Regions from separate parts of the Paenibacillus sp. NPDC058367 genome, predicted to be linked through region 1. Evidence: riboswitches for the same ligand, from Rfam matches in the RefSeq annotation. Region 1 holds a riboswitch; the other holds the start of a gene.
What was found. Region 1 has a riboswitch for S-adenosylmethionine ahead of metA (homoserine O-acetyltransferase MetA). Riboswitches for the same ligand answer to the same signal wherever they lie in the genome.
Positions count from the first base shown of each region.

Region 2: linked by a shared signal. The riboswitch ahead of ACFWMP_RS26290 (methionine ABC transporter ATP-binding protein) and the one ahead of metA (homoserine O-acetyltransferase MetA) in region 1 are both predicted to bind S-adenosylmethionine.

Region 1 is NZ_JBHXIZ010000001.1:1,485,655-1,491,141, reverse strand. Features, by position in the region: gene ACFWMP_RS06525 (HRDC domain-containing protein) at 155-1,171, shown strand; gene corA (magnesium/cobalt transporter CorA) at 1,254-2,189, opposite strand; SAM riboswitch class I at 2,588-2,718, shown strand; gene metA (homoserine O-acetyltransferase MetA) at 2,832-3,752, shown strand; gene ACFWMP_RS06510 (aminotransferase class I/II-fold pyridoxal phosphate-dependent enzyme) at 3,789-4,961, shown strand; gene mqnC (cyclic dehypoxanthinyl futalosine synthase) at 5,230-5,487, shown strand, end outside.
Region 2 is NZ_JBHXIZ010000006.1:192,212-197,698, forward strand. Features, by position in the region: gene ACFWMP_RS26280 (MetQ/NlpA family ABC transporter substrate-binding protein) at 1-674, opposite strand, end outside; gene ACFWMP_RS26285 (methionine ABC transporter permease) at 733-1,392, opposite strand; gene ACFWMP_RS26290 (methionine ABC transporter ATP-binding protein) at 1,392-2,408, opposite strand; SAM riboswitch class I at 2,509-2,648, opposite strand; gene ACFWMP_RS26295 (Cthe_2314 family HEPN domain-containing protein) at 2,749-3,483, opposite strand; gene ACFWMP_RS26300 (COX15/CtaA family protein) at 3,593-4,570, opposite strand; gene ACFWMP_RS26305 (thioredoxin family protein) at 4,660-5,004, opposite strand; gene ACFWMP_RS26310 (putative polysaccharide biosynthesis protein) at 5,083-5,487, opposite strand, start outside.

The sequences.
Region 1 (5,487 bases):
CATTTAATGAGGGAGCACCTCTTTCGCGTTTATCGTGAGGGAGGTGCTTTTTTGCGTTCGGGGTCGGATTGAAAAAGGATTTGTTCGCTCCGAAGGAGGCTCTTCCCGGAAGGTTATTGTGCTTGCTGTAATGTTGAGAAAGGTAGGGATGAATATGCAAATTGTGTTTATGAACCGTTTATCCAGAATATCTGGAGTGGATCAAGAGGTGTACGCCCAGCTGTGGATTGGAGAGGAAGAGGGGATCTGGAGTTTGGGCTGGCGTGATTTTTCAGGTGGGGAGAATTACATTGAGAATTTGTGGTATGAAGGTGGTTCATGGAATGAGATGCTCTGTGTATACAGGCATGAGCTAGCAGTGAAGATGGGAGATGGCTATCGACCCTTAATCGATGGGATATTCCACGAGGAGGATAGTCTTACTGGGCGTAATCAGGAACAGCTGAAGCTTCAATATTACAGCGAACATTATGGCAATGAAGCCATTTATGAAGAGTTATGTGCTTGGCGCCGTGGTAAGGCTTCGAGTGAACGGAAGGCGCCCTATATTCTCGCCAGTAATCGTCTGTTGCGCTTGTTAAGTACATTTCTACCGCATACGCCAGAGGAACTGATGCAAATTCCGGGTGTTGGAGAAGGCAAGATAGCGCAGTTTGGGGCTGATTGGCTGGTTATAACTACTGCGGTGGCAAGGGAACATGCTTTCCCTCTAAATTGGGTGCATGAAGTAATTGAAGAGGAGTCTTTCGTCTCTTGGCTTTATAAACAGAAAGAAGTCAAATATAAGAAGCAGCTAGAACGACTGCGCTTGCGGAGGATTTTGCTGCAGGGGATCGAGAATGGGTTGGGCTTGGAACAGCTTAAGTTGAATAGTGGAGTGAACCGGCGTGAACTTATAGAAGCGGTAGAGGAGCTAGAAAGAGAAGGTTATTCCGTCGAGAAGCTAATCCATGTAGAGCTTGGCAATATGCCGCAGAATGAGCAGGATGCGATATGGAATGCCTATGTGGAGCTCGGGGATCTTTTCCTAAAACCGGTGTTACATAAGGTGTATGGCGACGACTTTTCCGCTGCTGAAGGATTGGATATTTATTATGAGCGTCTGCGATTGATCCGCATCCGTTTCCGTCGAGAGCAAACGCATAAAGTGGGCATGGCGACCAGTTTTTAAATTTGCGCATACCAAAAAGACGAAGGCTTCCTTATACCTTACGGTTACAGGTCCTTCGTCTTGCTTATTCGTCCGGTTTGTTTCATAGCCATTCCTTCTTGCGGAAAACATACAGCATCCCACAGCCTAACGTCAACATAACGCCTATAACGCCATAATAGCCATATTTCGTATGAAGCTCGGGCATATGATCAAAGTTCATACCGTAGATTCCGGTAATTACGGTCAGGGGCATGAATATTGTTGTAATCGCAGTAAATACTCTCATAATTTCATTCGCGCGGTTGGCGATACTGGATTGGTATGCCTCTCGTAAGTTGCCCATGAGATCGCGATACGTCTCAAAGGTTTCAGATATTTTAACCGCATTTTCATAAATGTCGCTAAAATATTTCTGCAGCTGATCATCAATCAGACGGAGGTCTTTTTTATTTAGGGTATTGATCACTTCTTTTTGTGGCCCCAGCATTTTCTTCAACCATAGAATTTCACTTCGCAGACCGATAATTTCACTGAGATGTGACTTCTTGGTATGCATGAGGATATCTTCTTCCAGCTTCTCAATCCGAGCTTCAATTCGGTCGCCGACGGAGAAATAGTTATCAACGACAAGGTCAATTAGCAAGTAAAGGAACATATCCGGTTCACTTACTTCTTGCTCCCAGAGCATAGGCTTCAGGATTCGTAGTTCATTGATCTTTTGTTTCGTGACAGTGATGATGTAATGTCTTCCAAGGAATACATTGAGCGCCCGTAGGAAAATTTCTTCATCGTCAAAGCGGATGCTATTTACAACTATAAAGTAGTGACTTTCGTATATTTCGATCTTTGGACGCTGATCCTCTTCGCTAAGGCAATCCTCAACAGCAAGATCATGTAGGTTGAACAAGGGCTGAAGCAGCTCCAAATCCTCAACATCGGCGTCAATCCAATAGAACCCTTCCGTTGGGGGTGTTAGTGTTTCATCAATTTCATCAATAGGTGTAAAAACCCCTGCATTTACCAGCCGGATTTTCATCTGATTTCACTCCTCCTATCCCCAGGTCTTCACTAGGGACTGCTAAATTAAGCACAGAGAAAAAAATCAGCTTGGCCGGCGGTACAATCAATACATAGGGCCAAATGACGTTTCGAGGGCATGAAGAAGAACTGCTCCCGCCGCCGGCAAGCTGATGATTATCCTGTGTGGTTGCTCATTCTGTACACATATTTGCGAGCTCGGGTCGCCTTCCATCCTTCTTCTCACCTCTTCTTTTCGTTCAGGTATGAAATACTTGTCTAGTATAACAACGGAGTATGCCTCTTTCAAGCAAATTTATTGTGATTTTGAGGCTTCTTCAGCATTGTATGGACTTGACGAAAAGGAGGTTCATGATTTAAAGTGAATTTTAAAGTAATTTAATTGAATACAGCTAAATCTTATCAAGAGCAGGTGGAGGGACTAGCCCTATGAAACCCGGCAACCGGCGTGTAAACGCACGGTGCTAATTCTTGCGGAATTTCTGTAGACGTCTAATCGTTTTCAGGAACATTCTGGCAGATGAGAGAGGCACATATGACTGTAGATATGACCTTTCTCGATTTCCGAGGAAGGTCTTTTTATGTTCAGCAAGCCGCAGTGCGGCAAAATAACTAAATTCAGCTAAGGAGTGGAAAGACAATGCCAATTAAAATTCCCGACAGTTTACCGGCGAAAGAAGTACTATCCGGAGAAAATATTTTTGTGATGGACGAAAGTCAGGCTTTCCATCAGGATATCCGTCCACTACGGATTGCTATTCTGAACCTCATGCCGACTAAAGAGACGACAGAGACTCAATTGCTGCGTTTAATTGGAAATTCGCCACTACAAGTTGATGTTACTTTATTGCATCCGCGTTCCCATATTTCCAAGAATACTTCTGCTGAACATTTGAAGAGCTTTTACAAAACCTTTGACGAGATCAGCCACCGCCGTTTGGATGGTTTAATCGTTACAGGTGCTCCTGTAGAACAAATGGAGTTCGAGGAAGTATCGTATTGGGAAGAACTGAAAGAGATTTTTGAATGGAGCAAGGACAATGTGACTTCAACCATGCATATTTGTTGGGCGGCACAGGCAGGCTTATATCATCATTTTGGTGTTCGTAAAGTGGCATTGCCTGAGAAATGTTTTGGCGTCTTCCCTCATACGATTAATCAAAATAACATTAAACTGTTGCGCGGCTTTGACGAGGTATTCCATGTACCACACTCTCGTCATACCGATGTCTCCCGTGAAGATATTGAGAATAATCCAGATCTGCAGATTCTGGCGGAATCCGAAGAAGCTGGTATGTATCTAGTGGCTACAAACGATGGTAAACAAATATTTGTGACCGGACATTCCGAATATGATCCTCTATCCTTGAAATGGGAATATGACCGTGATGTGTCTAGAGGGATGGAGATGGCTTTGCCGAAACATTACTTCCCTAAAGATGATCCAGAACGTACACCTCCAGCAGTGTGGCGTGCGCATGCCAATTTATTATTCTCTAACTGGCTCAATTACTATGTATATCAAGAAACGCCTTATGATATCGACCCGATTGTTTACTAATAATAGCGCTACAATATAAATTAGGAGGCATTAATCATGGATGACAAACTTAGGATTGAAAGTAGACTGGCTCAAATAGGTTCTCAAGAAGATCCAACCACAGGAGCAATTAATTTTCCGATTTATAATGCAACGGCATTTCGTCATCCAAAACTCGGTCAGAGCACAGGGTTTGATTATAGCCGCACCAAAAGTCCGACCCGTTCAGTGCTTGAGAATGCAGCTGCGGAACTGGAATCTGGAGATGCAGGATTTGCTTGTAGCTCAGGGATGGCAGCGATACAAACGGTGCTTACCTTGTTTGCTCAAGGTGATCATCTGATCGTTTCGCTGGATCTTTACGGCGGTACCTATCGTTTGTTGGAACGGATTATGTCCAAGTTTGGAATCACTGCTTCTTATGTAGACACGAATGATTTGGATGCACTGGAAGCTTCGCGTCGTCCAAATACGAAAGCTGTATTTATTGAAACACCAACGAACCCACTTATGATGATCACGGATATTGAAGCCGTGTGCACTTGGGCACGTCACCATGGGTTACTTAGCATTGTAGATAATACGCTGCTGACTCCATTCTTCCAACGGCCTTTAGAATTAGGTGCGGATATTGTAGTTCATAGCGCTACTAAGTATTTGGGTGGTCATAATGATGTACTGGCAGGCCTGATTGTATCCAAGGGTGTAGAATTATCAGCTGAATTAGCTATTCTACATAACTCTATTGGCGCCGTGCTCGGACCAACAGACAGTTATCAGTTGATGAGAGGTTTGAAGACTTTGGCGCTGCGTATGGAGCGTCACGAGAGCAATGCACTAGCGATCGCTCACTACTTATTAGAGCATTCAGCGATTGCGGAAGTGTTCCATCCAGGATTGCCTGATCATCCAGGACATGAAATCCAGAATCGCCAATCTTCAGGCAATACCGGTATTTTTTCTTTCAAATTAAAAGATGCCAGATACGTAGAGCCGCTTCTTCGTCATATTCGTCTTATTGCATTCGCAGAAAGCTTGGGCGGTGTAGAGTCACTTATGACTTATCCGGCTGTACAAACGCATGCTGATATTCCTGTGGAGATTCGAAATGCTGTGGGTGTAGATGATCGTTTACTGCGCTTCTCCGTCGGTATTGAACATGCAGAGGATTTGATTGCTGATCTTAGCCAAGCACTAGAAGCCGCTAGGGCAGAAATTGAGTCCAAGTAACAGGAAGAAATGTTCAATCGAGTGTTAGTGGAGAAATAGAGTATAACTAGCAGTATCGCTTAGTGCGATGCTGCTTTTCTTCTGGATAGGAATTTGCGAAGAATGTAAAAGCATTTTTCAAGCTGTTCAGATTGTGATACGATGAGGAAATGAACTGTTCAATTGTATGAGAAAGGGTTGTCACCTTGAAAAAAGAGACAACGTTTTTTCTTCCTGTAATTTTGTGATTCTACCATACCCCTAAGGGTTTAGAAGGAGGATGCGAACGATGAGTGCGATAGATCTTATTTTGGACAAAGCCCTACGGGGTGAACGTCTCCAATTGGAAGATACCATCCGACTGTTCGAGAGCAACGAAATTGAGAAAATGGGTGCAGCTGCAAACACCATAATGGAACGCTGGCATCCAGACCCGATGGCCACGTTTGTAATTGGTCGTAATATTAACTATACGAATGTATGTGATGTCTACTGCCGTTTCTGCGCATTTTATCGCAGACCGGGCTCTGATGAGGGTTATGTATTG
Region 2 (5,487 bases), on a different contig from region 1:
AGGTTAGCTTCCAAAGCATAGTTAGTGTTAATCAAGGCAAGATCTACTTCATCCAATTGACGACCTAACATTGCTGCATCTAGCTCAATGATTTTAAGATTTTTCTTATTCTCAGTGATATCTGCTTGGGTAGATGTGATGTTGGTATCATCTTTCAAAGAAATCAGTCCATTTTTGGCAAGCAGGATCAGTGCACGACCACCGTTTGTAGCATCATTCGGGATGGCAACTTTCGCACCATCAGCCAGCTCGTCGATGGATTTGATTTTTTTGGAATAAGCACCAAAAGGTTCAACGTGAACGGCTGTAACAGAAACTAGATCCGAACCGTTCTTTTGATTCTGGTCATCCAGGTAAGGTTGATGTTGGAAGAAGTTAGCATCCAGATTCTTCTCTGAAAGCTGAACGTTTGGTTGAACATAGTCAGTGAATTCTTTGATTTCTAATGTAATTCCTTGCGCTTCAAGCAATGGAGCAATAGCTTTTAGGATCTCAGCGTGTGGAACAGGTGAAGCACCAACCACCAATTTTACAGGTTCTGCAGATGACTCAGTTGCAGCACCATCTTTTGGTGCATTAGTAGCAGCCGAGTTAGAAGTATTATTGTTATTGCCGCAAGCAGCCAGCACCACAACCAGTGTCAGACTAAAAAAAGTAAGTAGTAATTTTTTCATTTTAAATCCCCCTCTTATCCTTGGTATTTGTATGAATAAGGCTATATATGGACGTACCTTATTTCCGTGTGAAATGTCGTACTAGTCGATCACCGGCCATTTGTAGCAGTTGCACCAGTATGACCATCAAGACTACAGAGATAATCATAACTTCCTTCTCATATCGGTAATATCCGTAACGAATCGCTAGATCCCCTAGCCCGCCGCCGCCTACCATCCCGGACATTGCCGTATAGGAGACCAGTGTAACCAGTGTGATCGTAACCCCAGCGAGCAGACCTGGACGAGCCTCTGGCAAAAGAACACGCATAACGATCTGATTCGTGGATGCTCCCATCCCTTGCGCCGCTTCGATTACTCCACGATCCACTTCTCTTAATGCCGTTTCCACCAAGCGAGCAAAGAATGGAGCTGCACCAATCACGAGCGGTGGAATCGTACCAAGTACTCCAATGGAGGTTCCAACGATGGTTTTGCTAAAAGGAATTAAAGCCACCATCAAAATGATAAACGGTACGGAACGCAAGATGTTTACAAAGAATGATAAGACCGAGTAAATTACTCTGATTACTATACTATTCGATCTTCCCCATAAATACAATAGAATTCCGAGTGGTAAACCAAGAATAATTGTGAACAATCCAGAGAATATTAACATTTGCAAGGTAGCAACTGTAGCATCCATCATTTCTTGCCAGTTTAAGTCTGCGAAATTCATTACGAAATTACCTCCACTTCAAGGCCTTGAGCGGTTAGTTCGGCTATCGTCACAGCGATCGCTTCAGCTGGCCCTTCGAACCGAACAATCATTTGTCCATAAGGTACGTCTTTTATCGTTGAGATGGTACCATGCAGAATGGCAAAGCTAACACCTGTCTCACGTACTACATTGGAAAGTGCAGAGCCGTAGGTCTTCTCTCCGAAAAAAGTAATTTTGACGGCCTGAGAGTTGTCTCCAGCAGCAGCGTCAAGCGCCGTACGAAGGGGTCCCTCATTCTGTGATTCACTGCGAATGAAATCGCGAGTGACCTCATGCTGCGGCTTCAGGAATACCTCCGTAACTTTATCTTGCTCAACGATACCACCACCATGAATGACCGCAACACGGTCGCAGATACTCTGAATCACGTGCATTTCGTGAGTGATCAGCACAATGGTCAGATGGAATCGTTTATTAATATCGAGCAATAGCTTAAGAATAGAGTCTGTCGTTTGTGGATCAAGCGCAGAGGTTGCTTCGTCACACAGCAGCACATCAGGGTCGCTGGCAAGTGCCCGTGCGATGCCCACCCGTTGCTTTTGTCCGCCTGATAATTGGGAGGGGTATTTATCCCGGTGTTCTTCAAGCCCCACTAAGGCAAGCAAATCTTTCACTTTAGTATCAATATCTGCTCTCGAAGTGCCTGTGAGTCGCAGAGGAAAAGCAATGTTATCGTACACCGTCGCAGAAGATAGCAGATTGAAATGTTGAAAAATCATCCCAATTTTGCGCCGTTGTTCCTGCAGCTGACCTTGAGTAAGCTTGGTTAGTTCAATGCCATCTACCCAAACTTCCCCTTCTGTCGGACGCTCCAACAGATTAATGCAACGGATCAATGTACTTTTCCCCGCTCCAGAATGGCCAATAACTCCGAATATTTCACCTTTTTCGATAGACAAATTCAATCCGGAAAGTGCTGTAGCCGCATGGCTGCCTTTTCCATATACCTTTGTTATTCCTTTTAGATTAATCAACGCTCGTCGCCCCCTTTATAATTCACTTATTCCATACAAAAAAACCTCCGACGATCGATGCAGATCGCAAGAGGCTCTGTGTGTTTATTTAGACAATGCCTTCTCATCTGCCAACGACCACAAACCTTGCGTCATTGTAGGAATTAGCACCATGACATTTGTACAAAACGCTAATCGCGCTGTATACAAATCGGTTGCCGGGCTTCATCGGGCCTATCCCTCCGCCACTCTCGATAAGATATAGAGTATGAAATTTTATGTTTGAATTCGTACAGACTTTAATGCAAGCATAAGTATAGTAAGTTTCTTGTTTTTTGTCAAAAGGAAATATCTTGAACGCTTAGGATTGTACACGCTTTGCCTTGCTTATTTCCTTACGCAGCTGTTCATTGCTGTAGCTGAATGCCGCGATTAATGTTTTACAGTTCATTTCAAGGGACTGCTTTAAATCCTCAAGATGGCTATCTAAATCCTCAAGCTGAATTTTGTCATGCAAGCCTTGATGTCGCTGCCATAAATCATCCTGCATTTCGGAATTCATATAATGAATTTCAGCATTTCTGCGCTTGCGTAGATTCTCCAGTGGATCACGATAAGAGTTCTTGATCTGTTCCAGTTGATCCGCTAATGCAGGATGCACATTCAATAACTGAAGTTGACGCAGTACTGTAAAATAAGAAAAGTGCGTTTTTAATTTGGAGGTTTTGAGGTCATAAAAATGATTCAGTACCGTTCCAAGCTTGTCCAGAAGAGAGAACACACGAATAAATCCATCTTTATAAAAATAAACATACCGCGCATAATCGCCTTGTTCCACTGGTGACATATCGTCCATATAACCAGCGATTACCGATTTCCGGTAAAAAGCAGCTGCGAACCAGCTTTGCTCCAATTCATCCAATGAGGAGATCAGTCCACGTGTCCAAATCTCCAGCTTGCGGTATTCATGGTCATTATCCTCATGAGCGTTCATTTCCTTGCGCAGTAAGGCTGCAAATGTGGCCATGTTCTCCATCGCGTCAGCCAATACACCGCTGTTCTTTCGAGGCGGCTCTCCAAGTATAACCCGCAGCATATCCCAGTCCTCCTAAAGTTTTGTCCAGCACCACGATATACCGATTTCCACTTTATTATTCCGCAGGTAAAGCGACTCTATCCACGGTGGGAACTTTCTACCAAGGGTGTTACAACGGTGTCATTGGATTCGTTGGATTTTTTTCAACAACTACATTTCTCGCGCGATTCAGCTGCCAGACTCTTACACTCATATAACATAAGACACCAAACAAACTAGCGATCAACAAAATATGAGCCAAAGCGGCAAATATGTACAATCTTTCATTATCTAGTGTGTAAACAACAGCAGCTCCACTAAATACCTGCATCAAGCACAGCAGAACAGCCGCTACGCCAAGAGCTCTTAGCTCTGGGTAATCCTTATGTTTCCAAAAAGCTAAATGTCCAAGCACCGCAGTAAGAATGAATAAGATCAAAGCCGCAATCCGGTGCGTAAAAACAATACCTACTCCCCCGGAAAGCTCGGGAACCCATTCACCGTTACAGAGCGGCCAGCCAGAACATCCACCGCGCGAATCCGTATGACTAACAAAGGCTCCAATATAAACAACAACATAGGAATAAAAGGCCGTAAAGCAGGTTAAATTGCGGAAAGCCTTACTGACGGGTTGCTTCTGAAGCTCCATCTTAGGATCGTACTCACCTGCTTCATGTCGCCTTTTAGTTCCTAGAGCCAGCATTAGAGAACTTGAAAAAGCGATCAAAGAAAAGCCCATATGTAGTGCCATTACAGCAGCAGATTGGGATTTAATCACTGCAAGCGCTCCCATACCACCTTGAACAATTACAAACAGCAACGTCATGAATGCATATACTAACAAGTCCCGCCGATTTCGAGCATAATGCCAAAAGGCAATCATCGAGGCAAGTGACAATAACCCTGCCAATCCGCTAAACAAGCGATGGGTGTATTCAATCATCGAACCTACAGTATAGGCCGGAATCAATTTCCCATGACAGAGCGGCCATTCATTTCCACATTCCAATCCCGATCCAGTCTTCGTTACAACCGCTCCCCCTAGTACAGCGAGGAACATGATAAGGCAAGTAAGATAACTAAGCCATTTCAACTGATTTGTCGACAAAAATATCACCCGCAGTTTTTAGTAATGAAGAAGCATCTTAAAAAACCACCGCTTTTGCTCGAACAGGCGAAAGCGGTGGTTTTCCGGAATTACTGTTGAAGGCTTTGATGCACTTGAACCGCTTTATCCAGGAAATTCTCAATTTCCTCGCGGGATTTACGTAATTTATTAACGAATCTAACCAATTCACGTCCATCGGAATACGCGACAAAGCTTGGAATACCCATAATATTTTGTTCCTGACTAACGTCACCCACAGCATCAACGTCAACCTCAACCAGCGTTAGACGATCTGCATAGGCTTGCTCTACCTCAGGAATAAAAGGATCGATAAATTTACAATCCGAGCACCAGTCCGCCTTGAAGATGGCTACAGTTAATCGAGGAGATTGAATGGCTACCTGAAATTCAGCAGGAGAACTAATTTTGTCCATAGCTTGTTCAGTCCTTTCTTCCATATCTGTCAAATTTCTATTCTTTAAGTGAAGCAAAATGTCATGCAGAAGTCAAACTTATTCTCTCATACGAACACGCGCAGGCTGCAATTTCATCAGCGGATGGAGCAATTTTTGCAATGCACGCGGATAACTGGAGATTTCCTGTTTAGTAAGCACACCCAGTACAATTAGCATGACCAGATAAATAACAACAACTGCGGCCCCTACAACAAGACAAGTGATCAGAAATGCCAGACGTGCAGGCATTAGATCTGTTAACAGAATTCCAGCTTGGTTAAGTCCAAAACCAATACCACCGGACACCAGAACCGCAATTGCGAAGCCGCCCCACCGTTTACCCATAATTTCGAAAGGTACAATGGATTTCAGCATCCGTAAGTTAAGAATAGTAATAACTACGAAACAAAGTGCTGTTGCGCCGATAATCCCGTAGATCCCAAATATCTTACTTAGTAAGAA